DNA from 4 places in the Arthrobacter sp. W4I7 genome. Region 1 is predicted to be linked to each of the others. Evidence: riboswitches for the same ligand, from Rfam matches in the RefSeq annotation. Region 1 holds a riboswitch; each other region holds the start of a gene.
The links. A riboswitch is a leader RNA that binds a small molecule or an ion and turns the genes downstream of it on or off. The one in region 1 is predicted to bind S-adenosylmethionine.
Positions count from the first base shown of each region.

Region 1 (7,404 bases):
CCGTTCCAGGCGCGGGCAGGATCACATCCAGTGCCAGCGAGCCGAGCAGCTGGCCGGCGATCATGCCCAGCCCTGTGACCAGCACGCCCAGGCTGCGGACCAGCAGCGCGCCCAGGCCGATGAACACACAGCCCATCGGGCCGCCCACGTAGTACCACCACTCCCCCGGCAGCGGGCTGCCCGGCCCGGCCACCGCCAGTTTGATGCCGTAGGCGGTCCAGAGCACCAGGCAGCCGGCAACAAAATTGACCAGGGTGGCGGCAATGGGAGTGCCGTAATGGACAGTGGCCGTCCCGTTCATGGCCTGCTGGAAGCTCATCAGGAAGCCTGCCAGCACGGGCAGCAGGAGCGGAAGAAGCAAGGCGGACGGGCCGGCGTCGGGTGCACCGGCGGCACCGGCGGCTCCCGTGCCGCCCGCAGCTCCGGTGAAGCGGGGCGAAACGGCCCAGGCGACGGCCGCTATGGTCAGCAGGCAGCCAATGATCCGGATCCCGGTGACCGATTTCTTGCCGGCGGGCCCGATCCCCAGCCGGTCAACCAGCAGTCCGCTAACGGTCTGGCCGGTGACGGTGGCCACGGTGAAGAGGGCAACGCCGAGGAGGCCCACGGTGAAGGACTGGGCGAAGACGAAGAGTGCGCCGATGCCGCCGGCGAGGACGTAGACCCGGGGAAAAGCCCTGTTCCGGACAGCGGGAAGGATGCCCACCAGCCCGGCGCGGCCCCGCGGCAGGAGCAGCGAGATGAGGATCATCACCAGGAGGCCTGTGCTGAAACTCACCACGGACGCGGCGATGCCGTCGTTCAACCGGGCGCCCAGCGCACCGTTGATGCGGCCCTGGACTGGAATGGCAAGGCCCGAGCCCACCGCCAGCGGCAGGCCTGCGAGCAGGGGCAGGCGGTGGGAGGAGGTCATTGCATCCACATTACGTCAGGCATTATTGCTTCATGAGCAACGTTGAAGAGGTCCCCATCCGCGACAGTATGATCCGCCTTGGCCAGCTCCTGAAGCTCGCCAACCTCGTGGAGGACGGCGTGGAGGCGGCGGAGCTGATCAAAAACGGGCTCGTTAAGGTCAACGGGGAAATTGACGACCGCCGCGGCCGCCAGCTGCACAACGGGGACACGGTTACGGTGAACAACCAGACGGTGAAAGTCGTCGCGCCGGAGGCCTGACCGGCTGCCTCGCCCGCCCCCCCACGCCCGGAAGGCCTGGCAGCACACGGTGCCGCCCGCCGTCGTACTCCTACTTCTTCAGCACCTCATGCGTGAGGAACTCGGCCACGTGCCCGATCTCCTGCTGGTTGATCCCGTGCCACATGCCCGTGTACAGCACCTTGGTGAGATTAACGTGCCGGCGGACCCAGCCCATGGTGTATTCGATCTTGTCCGGCGTGATGACGGGGTCCTGCTGGTCGCGGCCCCAGAACAGTGGGACGGTGCCGTCCAGTTCGGAGTCCCTGAAGCTGGGATCGTCCCCGGCATCCACCACAAAACCTGACAGGCCGACGACGGCTGCGAAGTCCGTGGGCCGCTGCCGCAGGAGCGTGGTGGCCATGGCCATGCCCATCGAAAAGCCGAGCAGGGTCACCGAGGGGTGCCCCGCCTTGATGGTGTCGATCCAGTCGAGCACAAACGACGAAGCTGCCTTCACCCGGTCCAGGGAATAATCGATGGACGCCGTGAGCGGGAACCAGGTGAAGCCGGGGCCCATGGCGATCGGAGCCCGGACGGAAGCGACTGCGAAGTCATCCGGAAGCAGGTCGGCCAGGCTGAGCAGATCCTGTTCGTTGGCGCCGTAGCCGTGCAGCAGCACCAGCAGCGGCTTGCCGTCGCGCTGGTCCTCGGGATGGGACCACAAAACAACAGGGGCAGGAAATACTTCGGCTTCAGTCATGGTTTCCATTCTTACAGTTACCCGAAGGTAACAACCTACGTTCGCGTAGCTTCCGAAACGGAAGGCAGGATAGGACCGTGACTGACGCGAGTACCTTTCAGACGGCCGCTGCCCCTGCCGGATCCCACCCCTGGACCCGGTACGTGGCAATGGGCGATTCCTTTACCGAGGGCATCGGCGACCCCGAGCCCTCAAGCCCCGGCGGCTACCGCGGCTGGGCCGACAGGGTGGCGGAGGAACTCAGCCGCACCAAGCCCGACTTTGCCTATGCGAACCTTGCGGTGCGTGGCCGGTTGGTCCAACAAGTGGTGGACCAACAACTGGCCCCGTGCCTGGCGCTGAAGCCGGACCTGGTGACCCTCTCCGCCGGAGGCAACGACCTGCTCCGCCCGGGCGGCGACCCCGACGCCCTGGCCGAGAAACTCGATTCCGTGGTCCAGCTCCTGGCTCTGGGCGGCGCCACCGTGGTCCTCTTCAACGGCCCGGACACGGGTTCCTCGGTACTGGGCAGGATCCGCAGCAAGGTGGCCATCTATAACGAGAACCTGCGGACGGTTGCTGCGCGGCACGACGCGATCATCGCCGATATGTGGTCCCTGCGCCAGCTCAGCGACCCCCAAATGTGGGACGTGGACCGGCTTCACTTCTCGCCGCTGGGCCACCACACCATCGCGGCCATGGTCCTGGATGCACTGAATGTGGAGCACACGCTGAAGCCGCTGCAGCCCAAGCCACTGCCGCCGCAGACCTGGCGCGAGGCACGCTCCGGGGACCTCGTCTGGGCGCGCGAGTACTTTGTGCCCTGGGTGCTGCGCCGGCTGCGGCACCAGTCCTCGGGTGACGGGATCAGCGCAAAGCGGCCGACGCCGGGACCTGTGTTCGGCCCGGGCGTTCCGTTGGGTTCCGGCGAGGGTCCGCTCGGGACCACCGAGGCTGCCCGGCGCTAGCAGAGTGATTGTGGTGACGGCCTGTGCGGGCAGCTGAGTAGTTTCAAGGGGTTGTGCATGGAACCGGAGCAGGTGGCGCGGCGGCGGCTGCGGTCGCAGCTGCTCCGCGACCCCGGCGCCGCATCCCCGGAGACAGCCCTGCGGGCGCTGCTCGCCGTGCAAGCGCAGGAGTTCACCTACGCCCGGTGGAGTTTGGCGCAGCGCGTGTCAGCCGCAGCTGCACCAGCCGTTACCGCGGCGGACATCGAGCAGTCCGTGGCAGACGGGCGGATCCTGCGGACGCATATCCTCCGGCCCACTTGGCATTTTGTCCACCGGGATGATCTCCGCTGGCTTCTGGCGCTTTCCGCACCGCGGCTCGAGCAAGCCAATGCCGCCACGTACCGGCACACCGGCATCGATGCAGCCGTTGCCGCCCGGAGTGACGAGGTCCTGGCCGGCGCGGTTGCGGGCGGGAACCACCTGTCCCGGGAAGGCCTCGCCGCGAGCCTTCACGACGCCGGGTTCCCGGCCAAGGGCCTGCAGCTTGCCTACCTGATCATGCACGCCGAAATCAGCGGCGTCCTGGTGAGCGGCAGGCCCGTGCGCAGCGCGGGCGGGGCGTTGAAGCAGACGTATGCGCTTTTCGACGAGCGGGTGCCCGTCGGGGCGGAACCTGCGCCCGGCGGGCCTGAAGCACTCGCCGAATTGGCCCGCCGCTATTTCACCAGCCGGGGCCCGGCGACGGTCAAGGACTGCGCCGACTGGTCCGGGCTGACCATGACGGACGTCCGCAAGGGCCTGCAACTCACTGTCGAGGCGCACTCCAAAGCCCTGGCCGAAACGGTGATTGACGGCGTCGTTGTCTACTTCGATGCGGGGAGTGACGACGGAAGTCTGGACGCGGGAAGCCTCGACGCCGCCGGGGCCGGCGCTGGTGCTGGTGGCGCCGGCGCTGATGGTGCTGGCGTTGGTGGTGCTTCGGAAGTCCGGCCGCGGATAGACCTGATCCAGTGCTACGACGAGTATGTGATGGGCTATTCCGCCACGCGGCATTACATGGGAGGCGGGGCGCCGGCCTTTCCGTTCAAGGGCGAACCCATGCATGTGGTGCTGCTGGACGGGCGGATGGCCGGATCATGGCGGCACACGCTGCTTCCGGGCCGGTGCGAACTGGACATCCGCCTCTCCTCTGCGGATGCCGCTCCCGGCTCTCCGCTGGCTGCGGCAGTTCAGGAAGCCGTGGATAGGTATGGCGCCTTTATGGAGCTCCGCACGGTCCGCGTGCAAGCCCGGGCTTAAGCTGGAAGGACACCAATGAGAGGCACGGCACCGTGAGCAACTTGTTTTTCTGGATCATCGTCTTGTCGTTCCTGGTCCCGATGGCCATGCGGATGTACCGGAAGTCCGTGGCCCGCAGGAACCACGAGCAGAGCTTTTCGGGACGCTACCCGGACCAGTTCCCGGGCGGCGGCATGTACCCCGGTTCCAACGGCCCGCAGAGCAACCAGCCCCGGGACGGTTTCACCCAGCAGGACTACTTCGGTGGCGGATTCCGGCAGCTTGACCAGCCCCAGCCCCTCCCGGGCTCGCCGCTGCCGCCCGTTCAGCCGGTCCCGCCGATGGACCAGCAGTTCCCGCCCTACGGGCAGCCGACGTTTGGCCAGCCCGGCTACGGACAGCCCGGTTACGGACAGCACGGACAGCCCCTGCCCGGCCAGCCCGAAGAAGCCCCGCAGCAGCCCGCGGCCCCGGCCACTCCCCCTCCGCCGTCGGCCCCGCAGGGCTACCGCGCGCGCAAGCTTGCGGAACTGGACCAGAAGTACAGCAACGGCGAGCTCTCCATGGAGGATTACATGGCCCGCCGCAGCGAGATCATGAACGGCTAGGAAGCAGCCAGGCCAGGAACCAGCCAGGCCAGGCAGCGGTCAGACCAGCCCGCCGTCAGACCAGGAAACCTGTCCGGAGCTGGTTTCCCAGCTGGCCTATTTCCGTGAGGAATCCGTCGTGACCGATGGGCGCCTCGATGAAGTGGACGTCCACGTCTCCGGGGAGGGCCCGGGCCAGCTCCAAGGACTGGGACGGGAAGTAGAGCCGGTCCGAATCCACGGCGGCTACGAAGAACCGCGCATCGGCACGGGACAGGGTTTGCTCGAGGGGTCCTCGGCCACGGCAGATGTCGTGGCTCATCAGCGCTTCGGTGATGGCGATGTAGCTGTTGGCGTCGAAGCGCTGGACCAGCTTGGTGCCCTGATGGTCCAGGTAGCTCTCCACCTGGTAGCGCCCGCGCGCCGCGAGCTGCCCGCCCTGGAAGGGCGATTCGGGGGCCTGCGGTGCCCGGCCGAAGCGTCCGTCCAGTTCCAGCGGCGAACGGTACGTGATGTGGGCAATGCGCCGGGCCAGGGCCAGGCCATCCTCCGGCAATGGCCCGCCGTAGTAGTCACCGCCGTTGAAGTTAGCGTCCTGGCGGATGGCGAGAGTCTGTGCCTGGGCGAAGGCGATCTGCTCGGCGGTACTCGCGGCCCCCACGGAAATCACGGCACAGCGCTGCACTCGTTCCGGATATGTCACCGCCCATTCCAGCGCACGTGCGCCGCCCATCGAGCCGCCCAGTACGGCAAACCAGCTGCTGATGCCCAGCTGGTCCGCCAGCCGGGCCTCCGCCTCGCTGGTGTCCCGGAGGGTCACCAGCGGGAACCGGGAGCCCCAGGGTTTGCCGTCAGGTGCGGGCGACGACGGCCCGGTGGACCCGTAGCAGCCGCCCACAATGTTGATTGAGACGACGAAGAACTGGTCGGTGTCCACGGGCGCACCCGGTCCCGCGAGCTGTTCCCACCAACCGGGCTCATCCGTGTCGCCCCTTGTCACGTGGGTGCTGCCGGTGAGCGCGTGCTCGATCAGGACTGCATTGCTGCCGTCCTCATTCAGCGTGCCCCAGGTCTCGTAGGCCAGGGTGACATCCGGCAGGTATCCGCCGGCTTCCAGCTTGAGTCCCCCGATGGAGGCATAGCGGACAATCCCATGCTCGGGAACAGTGGTACGGGTGACGGTAACCGTCATGGCAAGACCTCTTCTACGCGCTTGCCTGCCGTCGTCTGACCGGCAGGCCAGGTCTTCACCCGGGGCACCCCACCGCGGTAGGAGGGTTGCCGGCCAGCAAGCCGGGGCTGTCACTGGCACTCATGACCTGCATCGAGTGTACGAAACAGCCCCGGCCTCCCGCCAAGAGTGTGACTGGTTGTGACTTCCCGGCTTGTCGCCGCTGGTGGCCGTCTGGATCAGGGCGCCTGCCCGCGGATCAAGCGCCGCTGGCCTCCTTGGCCGCCCTGAAACCGGCTTCGAGGTCCGCCAGGATGTCATCGATGTGTTCGATTCCCACCGAAAGTCGCACCAGTCCGGGGGTCACGCCGGCAATTTCCTGCTGCTCCGGGGAGAGCTGGCTGTGCGTGGTCGACGCCGGATGGATCACCAGGGAGCGGACGTCACCGATGTTTGCCACGTGGGAGTGCAGCTCCAGGGCGTCCACGAAGCGCTTCCCGGCCTCGGCCCCGCCGGCCAGGTTGAACGACACGATGGCGCCGGTACCCTTCGGGCCGTACTTGCGGCCGCGCTCGTACCAGGGGCTGGAGGGCAGCCCGGCGTAGGCGACGGATTCGACGTCGTCCCTTCCTTCCAGCCACCGGGCAACGTCCACGGCGTTAGCCACGTGCCGTTCCACCCGCAGGCTCAGCGTCTCCAGTCCCTGGGCAATCAGGAAGGCGTTGAACGGCGACACCGCAGAACCGAGGTCGCGCAGCAACTGGACCCGGGCCTTGAGGATGTAGGACAGGTTGGCGCCCAGCGCTCCGTCGGCGCCGAGGTCGCGGGCGTACACCAGCCCGTTGTAGGTGGGGTCCGGGGTGTTGAAACCGGGGAACTTCTGCGGGTCCTTGCCGAAGTCGAACTTTCCGGAGTCCACGATCACGCCGGCGATGGCAGCACCGTGGCCGCCCAGGTATTTGGTGGCCGAGTGCACCACGATGTCTGCGCCCCATTCCAGCGGCCGGATCAAGTACGGGGTGGACAGGGTGTTGTCCACGACCAGGGGCACGCCGGCGTCATGGGCAACCTGGGACACTCCTTCGATGTCCAGGACGTCCTGCCGCGGGTTGGAAACCACCTCGCCGAAGAAGAGCTTGGTGTTGGGCTGGACGGCGTCACGCCACTGGTCCAGGTTGTCCGGGTCTGCCACAAAAGTGACCGAGATGCCGAACTTCTTCAGGGTGTGGGCGAAGAGGTTGTAGGTGCCGCCGTAGAGGCTGGGGCTGGCCACGATGTGGTCCCCCGCCTCGGCGATGTTCAGGATGGCAAACGTCTCTGCGGCCTGCCCGGAGCTGAGCAGCAAGGCCCCCAGGCCGCCTTCAAGGCTGGCGATCCGCTGTTCCACGGCTTCCTGGGTGGGGTTGCCGATCCTGGTGTAGATGGGAGCCAGCTCGGCAAGTGCGAAGCGGTTGGCAGCACTTTCCGCGCTCGGGAACACAAAGGACGTGGTCTGGTAGATGGGGAGGGCGCGGGCGCCGGTGGCGCTGTCCGGCTCCTGCCCAA
Region 1 covers NZ_JAUSXU010000001.1:3,006,941-3,014,344, forward strand. The annotation lists gene QF047_RS13755 (DMT family transporter) at 1-913, opposite strand, end outside; gene QF047_RS13760 (RNA-binding S4 domain-containing protein) at 946-1,173, shown strand; gene QF047_RS13765 (alpha/beta hydrolase) at 1,244-1,894, opposite strand; gene QF047_RS13770 (SGNH/GDSL hydrolase family protein) at 2,044-2,841, shown strand; gene QF047_RS13775 (winged helix DNA-binding domain-containing protein) at 2,899-4,122, shown strand; gene QF047_RS13780 (hypothetical protein) at 4,155-4,709, shown strand; gene QF047_RS13785 (homoserine O-acetyltransferase) at 4,765-5,880, opposite strand; SAM riboswitch class IV at 5,893-6,008, opposite strand; gene QF047_RS13790 (bifunctional o-acetylhomoserine/o-acetylserine sulfhydrylase) at 6,119-7,404, opposite strand, start outside.

Region 2 (7,404 bases), 930 kb from region 1:
TCTTCCCGCTGGCCCAGCCCGGGCTCGAACGGCAGCTTCGCGGGCGTGCGGCTCTGGCGCCGCTGGTCATCCACCATCCGGGCGTGGGCCACGGAGAAGATGAACGTCCGGAGCCCGGCGGAACCGCCATGGATGGTGCCAAGCCGCGGCAGGACGGACAGGAACACTTCCTGCATTGCCGCCTCCGGATCCTCGACGCCCCGGGCGGTGAGATATCCCAGGACCTGTGATGCATACGTCCGGTACACCGCGCTGAAACCGGAAGACCCGGTGGCCTGGTCCCCCGGGGCCAGGCCTGTCAGTGCATCAGTCACAGACGTAGTGCTTTCAGTCAAAGAGAGGCTGTTGGGCGGGAGAGGCAGGAACCGAACCTCGGAAGTGCCTTTTCCCGGGATCACTTTACCCCTCGGTAACCACTGTCCGGATGCGCCACGCGATGCTGCAGCAGCACATGCCTTTCCGCCCGAAAGTGAAAGAGCCGGCCTGGAACGTGATGGGGGACAAGTTCCAGACCGGCGCTACATAAAGGTAATCGCCCGGGGCACCCTAAGGGTTACGCCCAGGCCCAAAAACTTTTAAGGAATTTTCGCGGCCCGGTTCAGCGGGCGGCTGCGGTGATCCAGCGTGGCCGGCTTCCCTGCCGCCGCGGCCCGGGGGAAAGGCTGGAAGTGTGTGTGTTGGCGGGTACGCGCCGGTCGTCACAGTCATCCTGGACGGTTGCAGCGGCCGACGCCGGAACTGCAGCAGGTGCCTGACGCGCCGCCGTACCCGCGGGGCAGAGATCGGTCACGAGTCCCGTTCCTGCGCACTCCCTGACGGCGGTGATGCCGGCTGCGAGGGAGGATTTGCTGTCAAAGGGGCCGGAGACGGCCATGATGGTGCCGTCCGGGGCAAGGAGGCGGAACCTGAAAAAAGAATCCTGGTCAACAAACGCTTCGAACTTTCCGGCCATAACAAATCCTTCCGTTCTGCGGGTCCTTGTCCGGAGGCGCCATTGCCACCGGCCGGTCCGGGCGCATCACTGCCCCTCAATCCCGCGGGTCTGGTCGAACGATTTGGTGATCAAGTCACCGGTGTAACAAAGAGTCTCGCCGGTAGGCGTGCAGCGCCGCAAGACCTACGGCGTTAACGCTGTGTAAATTGCCTTAAGTTTCCCTGGATAACGCAAACGGCGGGCCGCCCTGTGAAGGTGACCCGCCGGCGTCGTCCCCACCCGCTCCCTAGCCTCGCAAGCTCGGCCAGGGAAGCCTCCCTGCTACCTCCCCAATCTCGCAAGCTCGATCGGGGCCCCTCGGTAGCGTGGGCGCAGGCGTGGGCCCACATGTCAGTCGTTGATGAGGTCGTTGACCACGATGGTCTGGTCGCGGTCCGGGCCAACTCCGATGGCGGAGAAGCGGGTCCCGGACAGCTTTTCCAGGGCCAGCACGTAGTTGCGGGCGTTCTCCGGCAGGTCCGCCAGGTTGCGCGCGCCGGTGATGTCCTCGGTCCAGCCCTCGAAGTACTCGAAAATGGGCACTGCGTGGTGGAACTCGGTCTGCGTCATGGGCATCTCGTCGTGGCGGACGCCATCCACGTCATAGGCCACGCACACGGGGATCTGCTCGATGCCGGTGAGCACGTCCAGCTTGGTGACGAAGTAGTCCGTGAAGCCGTTGACCCGGGAGGCGTGGCGGGCCAGGACGGCGTCGTACCAGCCGCAGCGGCGCGGCCGGCCGGTGTTGACGCCGAACTCGCCGCCGGTCTTCTGCAGGTACACGCCCATTTCGTCGAACAGCTCCGTGGGGAACGGGCCGGCACCGACGCGCGTGGTGTACGCCTTGATGATGCCGATGGAGCGGGAAATGCGGGTGGGGCCAATGCCGGATCCCACCGAGGCGCCGCCGGCCGTGGGGTTGGAGGAGGTGACGAACGGGTAGGTGCCGTGGTCAACGTCCAGGAACGTGGCCTGGCCGCCTTCCATGAGCACTACCTTGCCCTCATCCAGGGCGGTGTTCAGGACCAGGGTGCTGTCGATGACCAGCGGGCGGAGCCGCTCGGCGAAGGACAGGAAGTACTCCACGATTTCGTCCACCACCACACCGCGGCGGTTGTAGATCTTGACCAGGAGCTCGTTCTTCTGCCGCAGCGAGCCTTCCACCTTCTGGCGCAGGATCGACTCGTCAAAGACGTCCTGGACGCGGATGCCCAGGCGGGCCACCTTGTCCATGTAGGCCGGGCCGATGCCGCGGCCGGTGGTGCCGATGGCGCGGCTGCCGAGGAAGCGCTCCGTCACCTTGTCCAGCACCTGGTGGTAAGGCGCCACGAGGTGGGCGTTGGCCGAGACGCGAAGCTTTGAGGTGTCGGCGCCGCGGGCCTGGAGGCCGTCGATCTCCTGGAAGAGTGCCTCGAGGTTGACCACGCAGCCGTTGCCGATGATGGGTACCGCATTGGGGCTGAGGATGCCTGCCGGAAGCAGCTTGAGTTCGTATTTTTCACCGCCTACGACGACGGTGTGCCCGGCGTTGTTGCCGCCGTTGGGCTTGACGACGTAATCAACGCGGCCGCCCAGCAGGTCGGTCGCCTTGCCTTTTCCTTCGTCGCCCCATTGGGCTCCTACGATCACAATTGCTGGCATGGGATCCTCCCCCATTCGTTCGGGCTGTCCGGGCCGGCTACTTCGTGGCTGGCCTGGTTCAGCGCCGTTCATGAGAATGCCCCGAATGGACCGGCCTTCGCTGGTCCGCGGGGCAGCACAGCGATGCAAGAGTTCCGGGGCTCTTACCACCCAAGTTTAGCGGATGAGGGACTTTGTCCACTCGTTGGGCCGCCGCGGTCCTTCTTGCAGGGTAAAGCACCCATGCCGGGGGACCGCGGCGGACTGTCAGCGGTTACTACTCGTCCTCAGCTTCCTCGCCCGGGCGGGAGGTCTGGGTGGCGAGGCTGTCCCAGAAGGAGGTGTCGGCGTCGGCAATTGATCCGTCAGCGATGGCTTCGGCCGTGGCCGTCAGGGTGGTCACTGTCTGCTTGATCAGGTACCCGTTGCTCCGGAGCCCCAGGGCATATCCGTCCAGGTAGTGGTCCGACATGCCCCGCATCTCAAACAGCAGGGTTGCGATGCCGTATTCCACCGCGATGCCGTTGCGGCTGATGGTTTCGGCGCTGCCGCCCACGTACTTGCCCAGGTGGCCCCAGCCGGTGGAGTCGACGTTGTGGAACACCACCGCGCCCAGCTGCTTGGACTTCTCCACAACTGCAGGATCGGCGTACGGGGTGGTGGGGTAGAGGATGGAGCCGGAGACGAGTTCTCCGTCACGTTGGCTGCGGGTGCCCTGGTGGTGCAGGTCGATCATGTAGTCGATCCGGTACTTGCGCATCACGTTGTTATGGAGCGCCTGGGTTTCCGGCTGGACTTTGTCCACGTGGTCACGGTTGAGGTCCACCTCTTCGGCGTTGTACCGGGTCATGTTGCGGCCGCCCTTGGCCTGGTAGTCCGCCAGGGAGAAGTTCACGTCACCCATGGCCCCGTCCGCATTCAGCATGGGAACGATAAGGATGTTGACGCCGTCCAGGACATCCCCTGACTTGCCGGTGCCAAGGTGCTTGACGAATTCCAGGGCACCCTCGGTAGTCAGCTGTTCGTTGCCGTGCTGCTGCGTCAGGTAAAGGATGGTGGGTTTGGCCGGGTCCGAGATGTACTTGACCAGGTGGATGTCGCGGCCCTTCACCGTCTGCCCGATGACCTCCAGCTCCATGGCCGGCTGGCGGGTGTCCTGGTCTTTGAGGAAGGAGACCATCTCGTCGTAGGTGGCCAGCTTCGATGTGGTGATCTGGCCATTGCCGTCGTAGTTGGGGCCTTCGCCTACGGCCATCGCCGGCGCGGGCGCCGCCACTGCTGCCAGCGCCAGGGCTCCGGAAACGGCAAGGGTCCTGAAAGTTGCCAGGGCTTTTCTCACGGTGCGTTACCTCTTTCGAGTGCATTGGGGTGCGTTCAGGCCGCCATGTCCCCCATTGCGGCCTGTGACAAGAGCCAACCAAGCTAAACGAGACCTGTCAATGGATATAACAGGAACTTGCATGCAGTTATAGCGATTTGGAAAGCAGGCGCCACGCCTGCTTTCCGCCGAAACAATCCGAACCGGATTTGCTCCCGGGAAAGTCTTGGAATTAAGTGAGAGTGAACCATCCGGAGCGGCCGAGAGACCTGGATCGTTGACGCCGCAGCAACCCCGCTAAGTGCAGGTACCCCCTGCCGCGAAGGTGCTACTGCCAGGACCGATGGAAAGGAATTCCAGTGTCCCTGAACACAGACCACATCCGCGTCACCCATGCAGGGTCTTTGCCTCGCACCCCTGAACTCATAGCAGCCAACGCCGCCAAGGAGCAGGAGGGCATCACCCCTCGGTTCCTTGACCTGCTGGAAGCATCAGTGGCGGACGTGGTGCAGCGCCAGAAGGACTTGGGCATCGATATCGCCAATGACGGCGAATATGGGCACGCGATGTCCAGCTCGGTTGACTACGGGGCTTGGTGGAACTACTCCTTCTCCCGGCTTGGTGGCCTCGAAGCGACGGACGTGGACCGTTGGGCTGATACCCAGATACGCCGATCCTCCCCCGGGAACATTGTCCTGACTTCCTTCCCGGACCGTCGTGACCGGCAGAAGTTCAACGATGCCTACAATGACCCGTCCGCCGGCATCCTGGCCCACCGCAAGAGCGTTTCCCAGCCCAAGATTGCCGGGCCCCTCACCTACACCGGGCACGGCCTGGTGGCCTCCGACGTCAAGAACCTGAAGAGCGGGCTGGCCGCCGCGGGACTGTCCGAGGGCTTTGTGGCCTCGCTCTCCCCCGGGTCCTGTGCACGGGTTGCCAATGAGTACTACAAGACCGACGAGGAACTGCTGTACGCCTGTGCCGACGCCATGCGCGAGGAATACAAGGCCATTATCGATGCCGGACTCACGGTCCAGCTCGATGATCCTTCACTCGCCTAAAGCTGGGACCAGATCAACCCTGAGCCGGCTCTTGATGACTACCTGAAGTTCATCCAGCTGCGCGTGGAGGCCACCAACTGGGCGCTGCGTGACCTGCCCCAGGAACAGATCCGGCTGCACGTCTGCTGGGGATCCTGGCACGGCCCGCACACCACGGATATTCCCTTCGCGGACATCATCGGGTCCGTACTGCAGATTAATGCCGGCGGCTACTCCTTTGAGGCCGCCAATGTCCGGCACGAACACGAATGGCGCGTCTGGGAAGACGCCGGGCTCCCTGAGGGCAAGGTCATCATTCCCGGCGTGGTCTCACACGCCACCAATGTGGTGGAGCACCCGGACCTGGTGGCGGATCGGATCGTCCGCTTCGCAGAGGTGGTGGGCCGGGAGAACGTCATCGCGTCCACCGACTGCGGCCTGGGCGGCAGGGTGCACCCGCAGATCGCATTCGCCAAGCTGGAAGCACTGGGCGAGGGTGCCCGCCGGGCCACCAAGCGCCTCTGGTAGGCCATAACAGCGCGTCGGACCCCCGCCGGTCCCGGGCACCCTTTTCAGCCGGGTGCACGGGACCGGCGTTTCGTTTCCCGGGGCTTGCTAAACTGGGAAAGGCCGACCAGGAATCGGCCCACCCCATTTCAACCACCTCGGATGTGTTGCGCCACAGTGCGCCCATTTTCGCGGTGGCGCAACACCAATCCCCGCAGGAGACCCAGCCCTACATGACCGCCCTGGCACCCGAATCATTCCATGAGCAGCTTCTGAGCCGCCGCTACGAACCCAATGTTGCCGCCGTCAACGAACTGTGCGATTCCCTGCAGGAGGCCAAGCCCGGCACGGCAGTACCCTACGTTGACCCGATGCACGACGTCGACGAGTGCCGCATCATCAGCCTGTACTCGAACATCGGCGAGGCCGACAAGTCCGGTTTCATCACGGCCGGGGACGCTGACGCCGCAACGCGGATGCTCGGTATCCAGTGGAAGCTGGGGCTTCGGCCGGAGTTCGTGATGCCGTGGAACGTCCACCCGTGGCATATCCCCGGGGAGCCGAACGGAAAGTTCACCCCGGATCAGGTGTCCGCCGGCCTGAAGCCGCTGCTCAAATTCCTGGCCCTGGTCCCCCGCGCTTCAGTGATCGTAGCGCACGGCACAGAGGCCAACCGCCTGGCGAACCTGCTGCTGAAGACCGAAGTTCCGCTGCTCTGGCGCCGCGGCCTGAAGACCTACAAAGTGCGATCCCTCAGCGGCCGCGCCTTCGCCGGTTCACCCGCCCGCCAGGAGGAATACCTCGAGGCCATGCGTGTGGCCTACGCCGACGCCATGGCGCGCACAGGGCTCCAGAAGGCATAGCCACAGGGTGATTGAGTTCGCGATCTCCGGTGATTGAGCTTGTCGAAATCCAGGTTTCGACAAGCCCAACCACCAGAACTCAATCCAACGCCACTTAGGGAACGACGGCGGGCGGTCACCTTTTCGAAAAGGTGACCGCCCGCCGTCGTCCTCTTTGCTACTTTGCTTCGATGGCGGCTTTCGCCGCAGGGTCGGAGTCGTTCAGGAATTTCTCGATCCGCTCCGGCTCCTCGGCCTCACCGATGGCTGCGGATGCCCGGCCAAGGGAATACAGCGCCCGCAGGAAGCCGCGGTTGGGCTCGTGCTCCCAGGGAATGGGCCCCACGCCGCGCCAGCCGTTGCGGCGCAGCGAGTCCAGCCCGCGGTGATAGCCCACACGGGAGTAGGCGTAGGAATCGATGGTGCGTCCCTCGGCCCAGGCCTCCTCGGCAAGAACAGCCCACAGCAATGAGGACGTCGGGTGCTTCGCCACGAGGTCCAGGGCTTCCTGGCCCGCTTCCAGCTGCTGGTTGACCTCGGTCTCGGCAGGCAGGAGCGTGGGCTCGGGGCCCATCAGGTTACGGCGGAACTCGTCGGACATTCCTAGAAGGTCTTTCCGGCTGAACCGAGCTGCTTGGTGGCCTCGACCACCCGGGCAGCCAGTCCTGCTTCCGCGGATGCGCCCCAGACGCGGGGATCGTAGGTCTTTTTGTTGCCCACTTCGCCGTCGACCTTGAGCACGCCGTCGTAGTTGCGGAACATGTGATCCGCCACTGGACGCGTGTAGGCGTACTGGGTGTCGGTGTCGATGTTCATCTTGATGGTGCCGTAGGAGACGGCGTCCGCGATTTCCTGGTCGGAGGAGCCGGAGCCGCCGTGGAACACGAGGTCGAACGGGCTGTCCTTGCCGATCTTGGCGCCAACCTGGGCCTGGATGTCCTTGAGGATCTCCGGGCGGAGCTTCACGCCGCCGGGCTTGTAGACGCCGTGGACGTTGCCGAAGGTCAGCGCGGTGATGTAGCGGCCGTTCTCGCCGGAGCCGAGGGCATCGATGGTGGCCAGGGCGTCCTCAACGGTGGTGTACAGCTTGTCGTTGATGGCGTT
Region 2 covers NZ_JAUSXU010000001.1:3,932,924-3,940,327, forward strand. The annotation lists gene QF047_RS17745 (RNA polymerase sigma factor) at 1-314, opposite strand, end outside; gene QF047_RS17750 (DUF1508 domain-containing protein) at 599-952, opposite strand; gene QF047_RS17755 (adenylosuccinate synthase) at 1,325-2,614, opposite strand; gene QF047_RS17760 (M14 family zinc carboxypeptidase) at 2,871-3,932, opposite strand; SAM riboswitch class I at 4,156-4,261, shown strand; partial or broken gene QF047_RS17765 (cobalamin-independent methionine synthase II family protein) at 4,271-5,479, shown strand; gene QF047_RS17770 (uracil-DNA glycosylase) at 5,692-6,321, shown strand; gene QF047_RS17775 (DUF3151 domain-containing protein) at 6,479-6,901, opposite strand; gene fbaA (class II fructose-bisphosphate aldolase) at 6,904-7,404, opposite strand, start outside.
Region 2: linked by a shared signal. The riboswitch ahead of QF047_RS17765 (cobalamin-independent methionine synthase II family protein) and the one ahead of QF047_RS13785 (homoserine O-acetyltransferase) in region 1 are both predicted to bind S-adenosylmethionine.

Region 3 (7,404 bases), 1.5 Mb from region 1:
ATCAGGTGCGCCCGGGGCATCAGGACTTTCCCGTCGGCCGTGGGAATCGGATCGCCGTGGGGGTCACGCTGCGGGTCTCCGAGTTTCGCTGCAACGCGTTCGATGAACGTGTCGGAGACGGCGTGCTCGAGCAGTTCGGCCTCGTCGTGGACCTCGTCCCAGCGGTAGCCCAGCTGTTGGACGAGATAGGTCTCGATCAGGCGGTGGCGGCGCACCATGGAAAGGGCCAGCCGGATACCCTGGTCCGTGAGCGTAATGGCGCTGTAGGGTTTATGGTCCACCAGGCCCTGGTCCTTCAACTTCCGGACCATTTCGGACACCGAGGAATTGGCCACCCCGAGGCGCTGGGCGAGCTGGGAGGACGTGATGGGCTTGTCCTGCCATTCGGTGAACGAGTAGATGACCTTGACGTAATCCTCGATGGAGGAGGAGGGCGCGCTGGTCTTCACAGCTCCAGCCTACCCGTTGACCGTCCCCGTTATGCTTTGATGGCCCGCCAGGTCAGCGTGAGATAAGGCAGCTCAAGCTCCTCATCCACGCTGTGGCCCAGGTGCTCGCGCAGGTACCAGTCAAGGTTGGCCAGCACCTTTGCGCGCGTGGTTTCGCCGGCCCGCAGATAGTAGCTCCGGGACTTCGTCAGCTCCACGAGGCCGGTGGTGGTGACGCGGTCCTGCCAATGCGTTACGTGGCCCTCAAGGTCCCGGAACTCCGGGCCCACCTGGGGCCGGAAGCCTGGCTTGTACACATCTCCGGCATGCATGATCCGGGAAAGCCGGTGAACCCAGGGCACCGAGGTGTCCAGCTGGTTCCAGATCAGGCCCAGCGTTCCATACGGACGCAGGACGCGCGCCAGTTCGGTGCTGGCAGCCAGGGTGTCACACCAGTGCCAGGCCTGGGCAACGCTGACGACGTCGAAGGCCGCCGCGGGCAGGCCCGTCGCCTCCGCGGTGGCCTGGACAGCCGCGGCCGCGGGGTAGTGCGCGCGTAACTGTTCGAGCATATCCCCGGACGGGTCCACGGCGGTGACGGACAGTCCCATCCCGAGCAGGAGCTCCGTGAACTTGCCGGTGCCTGCACCGGCGTCGAGTGCATCGCGGGCTCCAGCGGGGACCAGCCATTGCGCTGATTCTTCCGGGTAGCCCGGCCGGACCTGCTGGTAATGCTCGCCGCCGTCCTGGAAGCTCTGGCCGAGCTCCCGGCGACGCCCGTGATCCAATTTGGGGCCACCCCGTACCACGTGTGGCCTCCTTCGATTGATGCCCTTGGGTATCCTCCGAATTTACCGCACGTGCTTAGTCATCGATGCAGGGAGCGGCGCCGGCGGTGCCCGGGGTGTTCGGCGCCCAGTGCGGGTAGGTCCGGGTGTCGTTCGCAGGAACCCAGCGCCCGGCGTCCACCACGTAGTCCCAGCCCAGCCCGTTGCTGCGCAGCGCTGCAATGCCGGCAAGGAGCCGTTCGGCGTCCTCGAGGCGGGAGCCGACGCCGAAGCTGGCGCGGAGGGAACCGGAGGGCAGGCCCAGGCGCTTCAGTAGCGGGTGGGCGCAGAAGCGGCCGTCGCGCAGGCCCACGCCGTGCTCGGCGGACAGGTAGGCCGCCACCAGCCCGGCGTCGTAGCCTTCCACAGAAAAGTTGACCACGCCAATGGTGTCCGTATCCGGATTTGTGTCCTTGAAGATCTGGTGGACGGTCACACCGTCGATGTCCTGCAGGCCTTCCACCAGGAAGGACCGGATGGCGGATTCGTGGGCGTGCCACTGTTCCTGGTCCAGCCCGGCGATCACCTGGGTGGCGCGGGCCAGCGTGGCCGCGCCCAGGACGTTCGGTGAGCCGCCCTCATGGCGTGCCGGGCCGGTGGCCCAGCTGACGCCGTCGAGCCTTGCCTCCTTGACGGCGCCGCCGCCGGCGAGGTGCGGCGTTCCGGCGTCGAGCCAGTCCGCCCGCCCCACGAGCACGCCGGAACCGAACGGTGCGTAGAGCTTGTGGCCGGAGAAGGCGAGGTAGTCGACGTCGTCCGCGGCGATGTCCACGCGGCGGTGCGGGGCCAGCTGGGCGGCGTCCACCACGATCCGCGCGCCGTGTTCGTGGGCGAGCGCGGCCAGGGCGCGGATGGGAAGGATCTCACCGGTGACGTTGGACGCGCCGGTGACGGCGAGCAGGCTCACGCCGCCCTGCTCCAGTTCCGCCCGGACGGCTTCGATGGTGCCGGCGATGGTGTCGGCGGCAACGATGCTGCGGTGCGGGACGCCCTGCCACGGCAGGAGGTTGGCGTGGTGCTCGATGTCCAGGTAGAGGACGTCGCCGTCGGGGCGCCCGTCTGTTGCGGGCAGGCAGCCGGCCAGCAGGTTGAGCGAATCGGTGGTGTTCCGGGTGAAGATCACGGAGTCGTCCGGACGGCCGCCCACGAACCCGCGGACGATGTCGCGTGCGTTTTCGTAGACCGAGGTGCTGATCTGGGACGCGTAACCCGCGCCGCGGTGGACGCTCGCGTAGAACGGCAGGATCTCGTTGAGGTACGCCGAGACCACCGAGAGGGCGGGAGCGGACGCGCCGTAGTCAAGGTTTGCGTAGCGGACATGGCCGCCATGGATCAGCGGCGCCTGGATCTCGGCGCCGGTGACGGCAGCAAGCGGACGGCCGGCGGCGGCGCGGCGGGCATCGAAGGTGGTTCCAGGCTGGAGAATAACGGAACCGGCAGTGGCATTGGGGGAGACGGTGGCAGTTGTCACAGAGACCTCACTTCAAAAGGACTCCCACAGCCGGGAATCCGCGCTTGCCGCATCCGCTCCGGACCGGCCTGGTCGTCACCCGGGGCACCCCACCGCGGTTGGAGGGTTGCCGGCCAGCAAACCGGGGTTTCGCGCTGGCACTCGTGACCTGCTTAAGAGCGTAGAACATGGGGCGGGAAGGTTTGAAGCCGGCATAAATGTTAAGCGCTTTGTTACGCGCCGGCGGAGAAGGGCTTCTTTTACCGAAGAAACGACGGCGGGCGCCTCCTCGTGGAGGCGCCCGCCGCTGATTCTTCGGTAACCTGCCTTACAGGAGGTCGTCCAGGTCCGGGTTCAACCTGCGCAGCACCTCGGAGTGCAGGATGGAATTGGTGGCCAGCGCGTTGCCGCCGAAGGGACCGTCTTCGCCTTCCAGGGACGTGAATCGCCCCCCGGCTTCCACCACGATCGGCACTAGAGCGGCCATGTCGTAAAGGTTCAGTTCAGGTTCGCAGGCGATGTCCACTGAGCCTTCGGCCACCATGCAGTAGGACCAGAAGTCGCCGTACGCCCGGGTCCGCCACACGTCCTCGGTGAGGCCCAGAAAGTTGTCAAGGCTGCCGCGCTCCTTCCAGCCGCCAAGGCTGGAGTAGGACAGGGAAGCATCGGAGAGCTTGGAGACGTTGGATACCCGCAGCCGCGTGGCCGCGGCGAGGGAACGGCCCATGTAGGCGCCCATGTCCTTGGCAGCCCACCAGCGCTTGCCCAGGGCCGGTGCACTGACCACGCCGACCACGGGCTCGCCCTCGTCCACCAGTGCAATCAGGGTGGCCCAGACCGGGACGCCGCGGACAAAGTTCTTGGTGCCGTCGATGGGGTCGATGATCCAGCGCCGCGAGCCGTGGCCGGTACTGCCGAACTCCTCGCCGAGCACGGCGTCGCGCGGGCGGGAACGGGACAGCTGGCCGCGGATGGCTTCTTCGGCGGCCTTGTCCGCGTCCGTAACCGGCGTCAGGTCAGGCTTGGTCTCCACCTGCAGGTCCAGGGCCTTGAAGCGGCTCATGGTCTGGTCATCCACGGAGTCGGCCAGGACATGGGCCAGGCGCAGGTCATCGTTGTAGCTTGAAGCGGGTTGGATCATGGTTCCAAACTACCGTCTGCGCGCGGTTCTGCTGGGAGATCGGCGTTGTCAGTTGACGCTGCCAAGCTCCTTGGCCTCCTGGGCCTCCATGCGGGGATCGGTGCCGAGGAGCCGCCGCAGGGAGGCCAGCCTGGCTTCCCCGGTGGCGCCGGCATGTCCGCCGGCCACCCAGGCATCCAGGCCGCAGTTCACGGCATTGGCGGTGTGCTTGCAGCCCCGTTCGCAGTCTTCGGTGCCGGGGGAGAGGTCCGGGAAGGAGCGCAGGATCCGGTCCGGGTCCACGTGGGCCAGGCCGAAGGAGCGGATGCCTGGGGTGTCGATGATCCAGCTGCCCGGCGGTGCATCCGCAAGCCTCAGCGCCAGGGCGGACGATGACGTGTGGCGCCCGCGTCCGGTCACGGCGTTGACCCCGCCGGTGGCACGCTCGGCCCCGGTGAGGGCGTTGACCATGGTGGACTTGCCCACGCCGGAATGGCCGAGCATCACGGTGACCTTGCCGTCCAGGAAGTCCCGCAGTTCTGCCACCGCTTTGCTGTCAAGGCGGGCCGACAATCCGTCATCGGAGCGGGCGTCGATGCCCGAAGCGCTGGAATCCGCCGTCCGGCTGATGATTACGGGGAAGTCCAGGTGCGTGTAGTTTGCCAACAGCTCCGCCGGATCCTTGACGTCCGCCTTGGTGACCAGCAGGATCGGCTCGATCCCGGCGTCATACGCAGCCACCAGGGCACGGTCGATGAAGCCGGTGCGCGGCTCCGGGTTCGCGGCAGCCACTACGATCACCAGCTGGTCGGCGTTGGCCACCACTGCCCGCTCCACAGGATCGGTATCGTCGGCGCTGCGCCGAAGGAGGGTCCTGCGGTCCTGGATTTTTACCAGCCGGGCCAGCGTGTTGGGGTCGCCGGAAACGTCACCCACGAGCGACACAAAATCGCCGGCCACCACGGGGTTCCGGCGCAGCTCGCGTGCCCTGGCGGCGATGACAACGCGCTCGTTGCCGGAGTCTTCACCCACCACTGCCGTGTACCGGCCGCGGTCAACAGTGACGATGCGGCCGGTGACGGCGTCGTCGTGGCTCGGCCGGTCCTTGGTGCGGGGCCTGGAACCTTTTTTGCTGGGCCGGATGCGGACATCCGACTCGTCCCAGGAGTCAGTGCTCCGGGCCACCGGTGGAACCTTCCGCCGCGGCGCCGATGGGGCCCGTTTGGGCCAGCATGTCTGCCCACAGCCGGGGAAAGTCCGGCATGGTCTTCGCGGTGGTGGCGATGTCCTCTACCTCGACCCCGTCTACCGCCAGGCCGAGGATGGCTCCGGCAGTGGCCATGCGGTGGTCAGCGTAACTGTGAACGACGCCGGCGTGCAGCTTCGCAGGCCGGATCACCAGGCCATCGCTGGTCTCCTCGGCGTCACCGCCCAGGCGGTTGATCTCCGTGACCAGGGCTGCCAGCCGGTCCGTCTCATGCCCGCGCAGGTGCGCGATTCCAGTGAGCCGGGAGGGGCCGGTGGCCAGGGCGCAGAGGGCGGCGACTGTGGGCGCCAGTTCGCTGGTGTCCGCGAAATCGGCACCCTTGATTTCCTGCCCGCCCGTGACCGTGAGGACGCCGTCGCGCAGGCTGACCTCGGCGCCCATCTCGGCCAGGATGGTGCGCCAGAGATCGCCTACCTGCTGCGTCTGCTCAGGCCAGCCCGGAACCCGGACGGTTCCGCCGGAAGCCAGGGCCGCAGCAAGGAATGGTCCGGCGTTGGAGAGGTCCTGCTCGATCTGCTGGTCGAAGGCGCGGATGGGCCCGGGAGCAACAACCCAGTGGTTCGGCACTGAATCGTCAACCACAACGCCGGCGCCCCGCAGGACGGCAACTGTCATGTTGATGTGGTCCAGGCTGGGCACCGGTTTGCCGACGTGCTCCAGGTGCAGCCCCTCGGTGAACCTTGCGCCCACCAACAACAGGGCGGAGACAAACTGCGATGAGGCGCTTGCGTCGATGACCAGGTGGCCGCCGCGGACTTCGCCTGACCCTTCCACCACGAACGGCAAGGACGACGGCGTGCCGCCATCCTCCGCGGATACGGCCACTCCCAGCGCCTTCAGCGCTTCGATGATGGTTCCCATGGGCCGGTTGCGGGCGTGCGGGTCGCCGTCGAACAGGCTGGCGCCGTTTCGCAGCGCTGCCAGCGGCGGCACGAACCGCATCACCGTGCCGGCGAGGCCGCAGTCGATCGTGGCGGCTGACGGTGCCGCGTCCGCCGCGATCGGGAGGATCTCCAGATCCGGCCCGAAAGCCCCGTCCCCCGGTACCTCGGTGATAGTGGCGCCGAGCTGCCGGAGCGCCTCGATCATCAGTGCGGAGTCCCGGGAATGCAGCGGTGCGCGCAACCGCGACGGGCCGTCGGCGAGTGCGGCCAGCACCAGATACCGGTTGGTCAACGACTTCGAGCCCGGCACGGTGACCGTGGCATCCACCGGGCGGGCGGCGAAGGGGGCGGGCCAGTGGGGGAGGAGCGCTCCGGAGTTGTCCCGGGTGGCGGCGGCTGGTGCGGTCATGTCCTGCTTATGCCCCCGTGGCCTGTTCGACGGCGCGGCGCACGGCTTTGTCGGCTTTGTGCAGCTTCTTGTTCGTGGTCTTCCGGGCATCGGCGGCCAGGTGCGCCGCCCCCTTCCTCGCGTCGGCCGCCAGGTGCTCGGCACGCCAGGCGAGCCCCGGCTTGCCTGCCGTGTCCACGGAAGCAAGCAATGCCCCGCCGCTCAGGGACAGGTTCTTCAGCAGCTGGTTGCGGCGGTTCCCGCGACCTTCCTTGCTGCTGATATCCGCGCTGCGCCACTCGACGAACGTGTTCAACAGCGAAACCACGGTCAGCACGGTCGCTGAAAGACGGGAGAACTTCCCCAGCCCGAACAGGACACCGGCACCCACCTGTGTTCCGCCGATAATCCGCGCCAGTGTCTTCTCGTCCGTCTGGAACGGCAACGCGGCCGTTGCCTTGCTCAGCAGGGGCGAGAGCTGTTGCGCGGTGTCGTCGGCGTTTTTGAGCTTATCCATTCCGGCGAGAACAAAACTGGAAGCCAGCATGGGCCGTGCGAGTGTGCGGACAAAGGACATGGATTTCCTCCTGGGTGGACGAACCGCGTCGGGTGCGGCGGAGTCCGTTCTAGTCTTGCACTTTTGGGGAATATTTGCCCGAAGCCGCAGGTTATGGAAACTGGGCCTGGAAAGCCGGGCCCGCAAGACAAAGCACCGGACAACAGAGCGGAGTTGGCCTTTGAGGCGGGTGTTGGACGGAATCGATGCAGCAGGCCCGGTGGCCATGGACTCGTTGGGGGCCGAACCCCCCGCGTATGGGTCGGCGCGTGCGCAGAGCCTGACAGTAGACTTGAAGGCAATGAGCACCCTGGATCCGGCCGTTTCGGCCATGTATGACGCTTCGCAGAACGAAGCCAAGAGCAGCGCTGATACCCGGCCCGAGCCGCCAGAGCCAACGGAAGGCCCCGTGCCAACGGAAGGCTCTGTGCCGCCCGCGGGAGCGGCTGAGGAAGCGGTGGACGTTTCCACGGAATCGGACGAG
Region 3 covers NZ_JAUSXU010000001.1:1,462,491-1,469,894, forward strand. The annotation lists gene QF047_RS06735 (metal-dependent transcriptional regulator) at 1-449, opposite strand, end outside; gene QF047_RS06740 (class I SAM-dependent methyltransferase) at 479-1,237, opposite strand; gene QF047_RS06745 (aminotransferase class V-fold PLP-dependent enzyme) at 1,293-2,726, opposite strand; SAM riboswitch class IV at 2,762-2,875, opposite strand; gene hisN (histidinol-phosphatase) at 3,034-3,846, opposite strand; gene QF047_RS06755 (ribosome small subunit-dependent GTPase A) at 3,895-5,010, opposite strand; gene aroA (3-phosphoshikimate 1-carboxyvinyltransferase) at 4,994-6,385, opposite strand; gene QF047_RS06765 (DoxX family protein) at 6,393-6,941, opposite strand; gene QF047_RS06770 (sigma-70 family RNA polymerase sigma factor) at 7,147-7,404, shown strand, end outside.
Region 3: linked by a shared signal. The riboswitch ahead of QF047_RS06745 (aminotransferase class V-fold PLP-dependent enzyme) and the one ahead of QF047_RS13785 (homoserine O-acetyltransferase) in region 1 are both predicted to bind S-adenosylmethionine.

Region 4 (7,404 bases), 2.9 Mb from region 1:
CCTGACCCTGCCGGCAGAGATCGCGGACGATGTGCGCGTTCAAACTGCAGGGTCCAGCAAGGCGTTCGGCTCGATCAAAGTCAAGGCCGAGATCGGCGGACACTCCTGGCAGACTTCGCTCTTCCGGGACAACAAAAGCAGCTCGTACCTGCTACCCGTGAAGAAGGGCGTTAGGGACAAAGCCAAAATCGACGAAGGCGACGAAGTAACCGTCCACCTTTCCCTCGACGGCCTCTGAGGCCTGGATAGCGGGAACACCCGCCGATTCCCGATACAGTCGCAGAGATCCGGCGAGGGTGCCGGGGTCATTTGTGTAGCTTGCGTCAGAGCGACGAAGGAGCAGCAAGCGGCAAATGGTCCCGGTGCCGGAGCGGAGCCAGCGGACCCAGCGGACCCAGCGGTGCCGGAGCGGAGCCAGGACGCGTGGAACCCGCCCCGCCCCAGCCAGCGCTAAATCTGCTTGAGTGCCTGTTCCAAGTCGCCAATCAGGTCGTCCAGGTCCTCAAGCCCCACCGAGAGCCGAACAACTCCATCGCTCAGGCCAATGGCCGCGCGGCCCTCAGGTCCCATCGCCCGGTGCGTGGTGGTGGCAGGGTGGGTGATCAGGGACTTGGAATCGCCCAGGTTGTTCGAGATGTCGATGATCCGCAAGGCATCCAGCAGCGCAAAGGCGGCCTCCTTGCCCGAGCGGCCGCCGGAAGGGGCAAGTTCAAGGGTGAGCACCGTGCCGCCCGCCTTCATCTGCTTTGCGGCGAGCTCGTACTGCGGGTGCGACTTCAGCAGCGGGTACTTGATCCAGCTCACGGCCGGCTGCTGCTCCAGCCACTCGGCGATCCGCAGCGCGGAGGCGGAGGAGTGGTTGACGCGCAAGGCCATGGTCTCGAGGCCCTTGGTGAGGACCCACGCGTTGAAGGCGGACAGCGACGGGCCGGTGTGCCGCATGAGCTGCTTGACCGGGCCTTCGATGAATTCCTTGGTGCCCAGGATGGCGCCGCCCAGGACCCTGCCCTGGCCGTCGATGTGCTTGGTACCCGAGTAGACAATGACGTCGGCGCCGAACTGGCCGCAACGCTGCAGCAGGGGAGTGGCAAAGACGTTGTCGACGACGACGGTGGCACCTGCGGCGTGGGCGAGTTCGCTCACCGCCGCAATGTCCACGATTTCCTGCATGGGATTTGACGGCGACTCGAAGAACACGGCGGTGGTGGGCTGGGACAGGGCTTCGCGCCACTGGTCCAGGTCCGGGCCGTCCACGAATACGGTCTCCACGCCCCACCGCGGCAGGATCTCGTTGAGGATCACGAAGCAGGAGCCAAAGAGCGAGCGGGCGGCAACCACCCTGTCGCCGGCAGCCAGCAAGGCACCCAGGGCGGTGAAAACTGCGGACATGCCGGACGCCGTCGCAAAGCACGCTTCGGTGCCCTCCAGGAGGCGGAGCCGCTCCTGGAATGTAGCAACGGAGGGGTTGCCGTAGCGGGAGTAGACGAAGCGTTCGTCCTCACCGGTGAAGGCCCGTTCGGCAGCGGCGGCGGATTCGTACACAAAGCCGGAGTTCAGGAACACAGCCTCGCTGGTTTCCTGGAAGTTGGTGCGGTCCAGCCCGCCGCGGACGGCCTGGGTGTCGGGGCTCCAGCCGGCGGCGTCTTCGTTGAAGGTCACTTAGTTCTTTCCCAGGTTGGTTGGCAGGCCGCGGTTTTTCCAGCCGTTGACGGTGCGCTCTCCATAGCGGTCCGGCTCGCCTTCGAAGCCCTCCAGCACGTTGTAGGAGGTGAAGCCGGCCTGCGTGGCGGCGGTTGCGGCAGCGATGGAACGCTGCCCGGAGCGGCAGAGGAAGAGCAGCTCAGTTGAAGGATTGTCGGGGGCCTGCAGGCTCAGGTCCTTGATGAAATCAGGGTTGGGAATGCCGCCCGGGAAGGTCCACTGGATGAACAGCGGATCATTGTCCGTGGCCTTTGTGTCGGGGATGCCGATGTGGGCCCATTCGCCCTCGGTGCGCACGTCCACGAGGATGGCGCCCTGCTGCAGCTTGTCCCAGGCTTCCTGGGGGGTGAGGTCTCCTGCATAGCTCATGCGTGGCCCTCGCCGTCGAACTCGAGGTCTTCGCTGGCTGCTTCAAGGTCATCAACGGCAGTGGCGACGGCGGCATCCGCGGACGCGATGGCGGCCGGCAGGACTACAGCCTGGGCCACAATGACGCTGCTGCCGTTGAAGGTTGCTGCGGGGCTTCCATGCAGCACATACCCCTCTGCCAGCGCGGCCGAGATCCGCTCACAGAACGCACGGTCATCCGGCCCGCTGATGAGGCGGTAGGACAATTTCTCTTCAGGGGCAGGTGCGTCAGACATGACGGATCTCCTTCTCTCACGCTTGCAGCTCGAATCGGTCGATATGCCGAGTATTCACCTGAGGCACCCCGCCGCGGAAGGAGGGTTGCCGACCGGCCAGTCAGGGCTTGGCACCGGTACTCATTACTCCCCAAAAACGTAACACTTGGCGCGCGGGGCCGCACCGCCGTCGTCGTCATGTTCCGTAACTGAAGCGCCGCTGAAGCAGCTTGGGTGATTGCGCGGCGGTTCCTGGAACGTACGACGGCGGGAACCGCCACGGGCAGCGAAGCCGACCGACGCCCGCCGCGGCTTTCCACGCCAGATAGGGTTCTTGTCAGGGCGCCGCCGCGCCGTCGGAGCAAAATTCCTGGGGGTCCCCATCAGCACGCCACGAGCCGCCGCGCTGGAGAGCCGTCCCACGCAACTCCATTGGCAAAATTTCCGGGGACAACATACCCGCCAGTCGGCTGTCCGAAGGGGTGCTGCCCTTCTTGCCGCGGTGACGATTGCCCTCCTGGCAGTGGTGCTGCCCGCCGGAGCCGCCCGTGCTGCCGACACCTTCCCGGGTGAGGGCAAACCGCTGCTGGGCGCTGTCCTCGAATGGGGCGAGGACACGGCGGCCGGTTTTACGGAGAGGTTCGGCGCGTCGCCGGCGCTTTTCGGGCACGACATCGCGTTGCCCTTCCGTGGATCGGAGGAGAACGACATCCGGGGCTTCCTGGAGCAGTCCGGGATGCAGGGCGCCCATGCGATGCTCACGGTGAAGCCCAGCGTTCCGCTTGACCAGGTTACCGCTGAAGCTGCCGCATCATTCGCCGGCGACGTGCGGAGGCTGACAGCGGACTTCAAGGGCCATGTGCTGATCCGCTTTGCCCCCGACATGAATGCCAGCTGGGTGGAATGGGGCCAGCAGCCCGCCGCTTACCGGTCCGCCTTCCAGGCCGTCGCCGCAGCCTTTGAAGATGCCGATGGCATCCGACCACCGATGGTGTGGGAGCCGTACCTGGGGAAGGACTACCCGTTCGACCGGCACCGGAACGCCCCTGTGCCGGGCAGCGATGGCTTCGCCCTGCTCGATACCAACGGTGACGGCGTGTGGAACGGCTCCGATGCGGCCTACGCCCCGTACTATCCGGGGGACGATGCCGTGGACTGGGTGGGCCTGACCGCTTTCCACGACGACACTGCCGGCGGCGCGGCGGTCAACACCGTTCCCCGGCAGAACGAACTCCAGGAGATGCTCACGGCCTCCGACGGGGAAGACTTCTACGGGACTTATGCGTCAGGGAAGGACAAGCCGTTCCTGCTGCAGACCTCCGCGTTCTACAGCCCGGCCTCCGGCGGCGCTTCGGACGTGGACATCAAGGTGGGCTGGTGGGACCAGGTCCTGGATGCTGCCACGTCCACGGACTTCGCCAGCACGGCGGCAGTGGTCTGGGATGAGCGGACAAGCACCAGGGACACCGGGGTGGCCAGCATCGACTGGCTGCTCACCGGGAACCCTGCGGTTGCTGCTGCCGCCCTGGATCGGCTCGAGGCTTCCCCCATGGTGACCGGTCCTGCCACCGAAATCGGTGCCGGCAGCGGATACGTCCGCGCCAACACCGTCGCCGGGGCGGCTGCCTGGACCGTGGGAGCGGCACTGATCATCCTCCTGGTGGCGCTGTGGCAAATCCCCCGGCGGGTCAATGCCGCAACAGCCTGGGGCTACACCGATCCCTCCAGCAGGGATTCGCGGGTGGACCTGCTGAGGGGCATGGCCATTGTGTTTGTGGTGGTAAACCACCTGGGCATGATGTCACTGTTCCAGCTGCTCACCCAGGAGGCGGTGGGTTTCGTTTCCGGGGCCGAACTTTTTGTCCTCTTCTCGGGGCTGGTGGTGGGCATGGTGTACAGGCCGCGGGTCAACCGGGACTTTGGGACGGTGGTGGACCTGACCTCCCGCCGTGCGGGGAAGCTTTACCTGACGGCGCTGGCGGTGCTGATCGGCGTCTTCCTGATCTCGCTGCTGCCCCTGTTCCAGAGTGATGCACTGACCACCTACGTTGACCAGGGAACCGGCGGGGCGGGGCACAACGGCGCCGGCCGGACCTACGACCTCTACGCCGGAATGGAATCGCTGTTCCAGTTCCCCGTACCGCCGCAGGTCCTGCCGGCCATCCTGCTGCTGCAGTTCGGCCCGTGGCAGTTCAACGTGATGGGCCTGTACGTGGTGCTGCTGCTCGTCAGCCCGCTGATCCTTGCCGCACTCAACCGCGGCAAGGCAGTATGGGTGCTCGGCGCCACGCTGGCCGTGTACGCAGTGGGCGCGGCCACCCGGTTCCGGATCCTGCCCTCGCAGTTCGAGGACTCTTTCCCGCTGCTGGTGTGGCAGGTCCTTTTCGTGATCGGCCTGGTGGCGGGGTTCCACCGCCACCGCATTGTTTCGTGGCTAACTGACCACACCTGGGCAGTGGCCGCCTGCACTGCGGCCGCCTTCGCTTTCGCGTTCCTGTCCTGGGGCAACCCGTACCTGGCCAACGCCTTTGATATGCGGCTCGCGATTGTTCCGGACACGGCGTACCGGACCATGTATGACCTCTTCTTCGGCCGCACTTATCTGGCCCCGGGCCGGCTCCTCAACGTCCTGGTGCTGGTGGTGGCCGCCTACGCATTCCTCACGGCCTACTGGAAACCGGTGGCCCGCGCCCTGGGCTGGTTCCTGATTCCCCTGGGCCGGGCAACCCTGTACGTCTTCATCATCCACGTGGTGCTGATCGCGGTGATCGCCAACATCCCGGCGCTGCGCCAAGGCGACATTTGGATTAATACGGCGGCCTGCGCGCTTGTCCTGGGGCTCCTGTGGGTGATGGTCCGGACGCGGTTCCTCTTCCGGATCATTCCGACCTGAGGCGACAGTCGGAGAAGGATACAGAGCTGAAAAAACGAAAAGGCGTGAAGCGCTTCCTGCCGGGAAGCGCTTCACGCCTTTTTATGTGCCAGACCCTAAACGAGGCCGGGGTAGCTTGTCAGGATGTAGTCGGCGGCTGCCGGGCCCTTCATGCGCAGGCCGTTGTGGCCCGCCGGCATACGGTGTTTCATGGCTGCCCAGAAAACGGACTCCTGGCCGGGCGTCTGCTGGTTGATGAAGCACCAGCTGGTGTACAGGCCGTAAAGCCGGTCGTCGTCGAGGCTGTGATCGTAGGCCTTATCCAGCTGGGTGGCTTCCTGGAGGAAAGTGTCGAACTGCGAATGTGCCATGACGGCGTCCCTTCGCTAGGTGCGTGGGTGCCGCCGTTCGGCTACAGCAGCGGGAACCTCAAAGCCTGCACAAGGCAATGGAGCGTTAATCGAATCTTCGGGAATCGATGGGTGCAAGATGGCGCTAACAGCTTGTCTACGCTGTAGACTTTACCCGTAGACTACAAATACGGCAAGCGTCTGGAATTACCTTCGGGCACCCCACTTGCTGACGGCTCCAGAACGGTAAACACATGTCCTCCCCGAAGCCCTCACGCACCGAAGAACGCGGCCGGAAGGCTCCGCTCAGCCGTGAACTGGTGCTGGCCAAAGCGCTTGAACTGGTGGACGCTGAAGGCCTGGATGCGCTGACAATGCGCCGTTTGGGCCAGGAACTGGGCCGTGACCCCATGAGCCTCTACCGCTACGCGGAGAACCGGGCAGCATTGCTTGACGGAGTGTCCGAACTGGTCCTCAACCAGCTCCCCATCCATCCCGAGGACCCAGACTGGAAAGAACAGCTCCGCAGCATCGCCCACAACCTGCGGCTGCTCGCGCTCCAGCACCCCAATGTGGTGCCGCTGCTGGTCACCAGGCCCCTCTCCACCCCACTGGGGCTGAGGCCGCTGGGCACCTTGCGTCCGCTGGAACAGATCCTCTCCCTGCTGATCGGGGCAGGGTTCAACCCCGCCGGTGCCCTGCACGTCTACCGCGCCTACTACGGCTTCCTCTACGGCCACATCCTGAACGAACTGCAGGAATATGTGGTGGATCCGGAAGAAAACGAAGCACTGCTGCGGCTCGGCCTGCACCGGCTGCCCGCCAAAGAGTTCCCCCGGCTGAGGGCATTGGCTCCGGACCTTTCAGAATACGACGGCGAGACAGAGCTGGACCAGGGACTGACCATCCTGCTGTCCGGGCTTGAAGCGCAGCTCTCAGAGCACCCGGCCGCTTCGCCCGCCTAGCACCCCGGAGCGGGCAGCAGCTACTCGAAAGAAGCGCGGCGCCGGTCTGTGGTGCGGGTGTTCCAGATGTCCGGTTTGTTCACCTTGAAGCGGCGGCCCGTCAGTGCCCGGGCTGTCAACCTGATGTAGTGGGCTTTCTCGCCCGGCTGCCACGGCTCCAGCCCCAGGCTGTCCACGGCATCCTTGTCAGCCTGGTCCTCGATGATGTCCGTGTCCCCGCGCACCACTACGCTCCATGCCTCTTCGGTGTGGGGGTCGTAGCCGTCGATCTCTAGGACCGCCGGGCGTTCCGCCTTGGCATTCCACAGCTTGGTGACGCCGGACGTCCTGAAGACAATGCTCCGGCGGTGCACCACATAGTTGACCGGGAAAATTTCGGGGTGTCCGTCCACCGTCAAGCCGAGCCGGCCCAGGGTGTCACCTTCGAGAAGTTCCCAGCATTCATCAAAGGACAGTTTCCCGGCAGGTCCCGCGTCAGAAGTCATGAACCACACACTAAGGCCAATCTTCGTCCGGTGACTATGCCTTGCCCGCTGAATGCCTGCTTGCCGGGGGATTTACCGGCCGCGTGATCGGTGTCAGCGCGGGCGGCGGCAGCGCGGTCCTGGAGCGCTTCGAGTATTCCGCCGGACCGTCCTGAAAGTCCTGGAGTTTATTGAATGCCGGCGAACAGTTCGTTCAGTTCGGCAGTCAGCTCTTTTTGCAGGGACGGCATGCCGATTTCCTTGCCGTCGATCCGGTTTACCGGCGCCAGCATCCGCACACTCGAAATCAGCCAGACGGCGTCGGCGTCCAGGAGATCCTGCGGCTCAAGCGGGCCGTAGCCCAACTCCCAGCCGGCAGCCTTTGCCGCGGCGAACAGCGCACCCTGGGAGGTGCCGGGGAGGATGCCG
Region 4 covers NZ_JAUSXU010000001.1:137,941-145,344, forward strand. The annotation lists gene QF047_RS00595 (DUF1905 domain-containing protein) at 1-238, shown strand, start outside; gene QF047_RS00600 (O-succinylhomoserine sulfhydrylase) at 451-1,659, opposite strand; gene QF047_RS00605 (rhodanese-like domain-containing protein) at 1,660-2,070, opposite strand; gene QF047_RS00610 (DUF1737 domain-containing protein) at 2,067-2,345, opposite strand; SAM riboswitch class IV at 2,359-2,473, opposite strand; gene opgC (OpgC domain-containing protein) at 2,827-5,217, shown strand; gene QF047_RS00620 (hypothetical protein) at 5,313-5,567, opposite strand; gene QF047_RS00625 (TetR/AcrR family transcriptional regulator C-terminal domain-containing protein) at 5,801-6,511, shown strand; gene QF047_RS00630 (pyridoxamine 5'-phosphate oxidase family protein) at 6,532-6,996, opposite strand; gene QF047_RS00635 (aminodeoxychorismate lyase) at 7,164-7,404, opposite strand, start outside.
Region 4: linked by a shared signal. The riboswitch ahead of QF047_RS00610 (DUF1737 domain-containing protein) and the one ahead of QF047_RS13785 (homoserine O-acetyltransferase) in region 1 are both predicted to bind S-adenosylmethionine.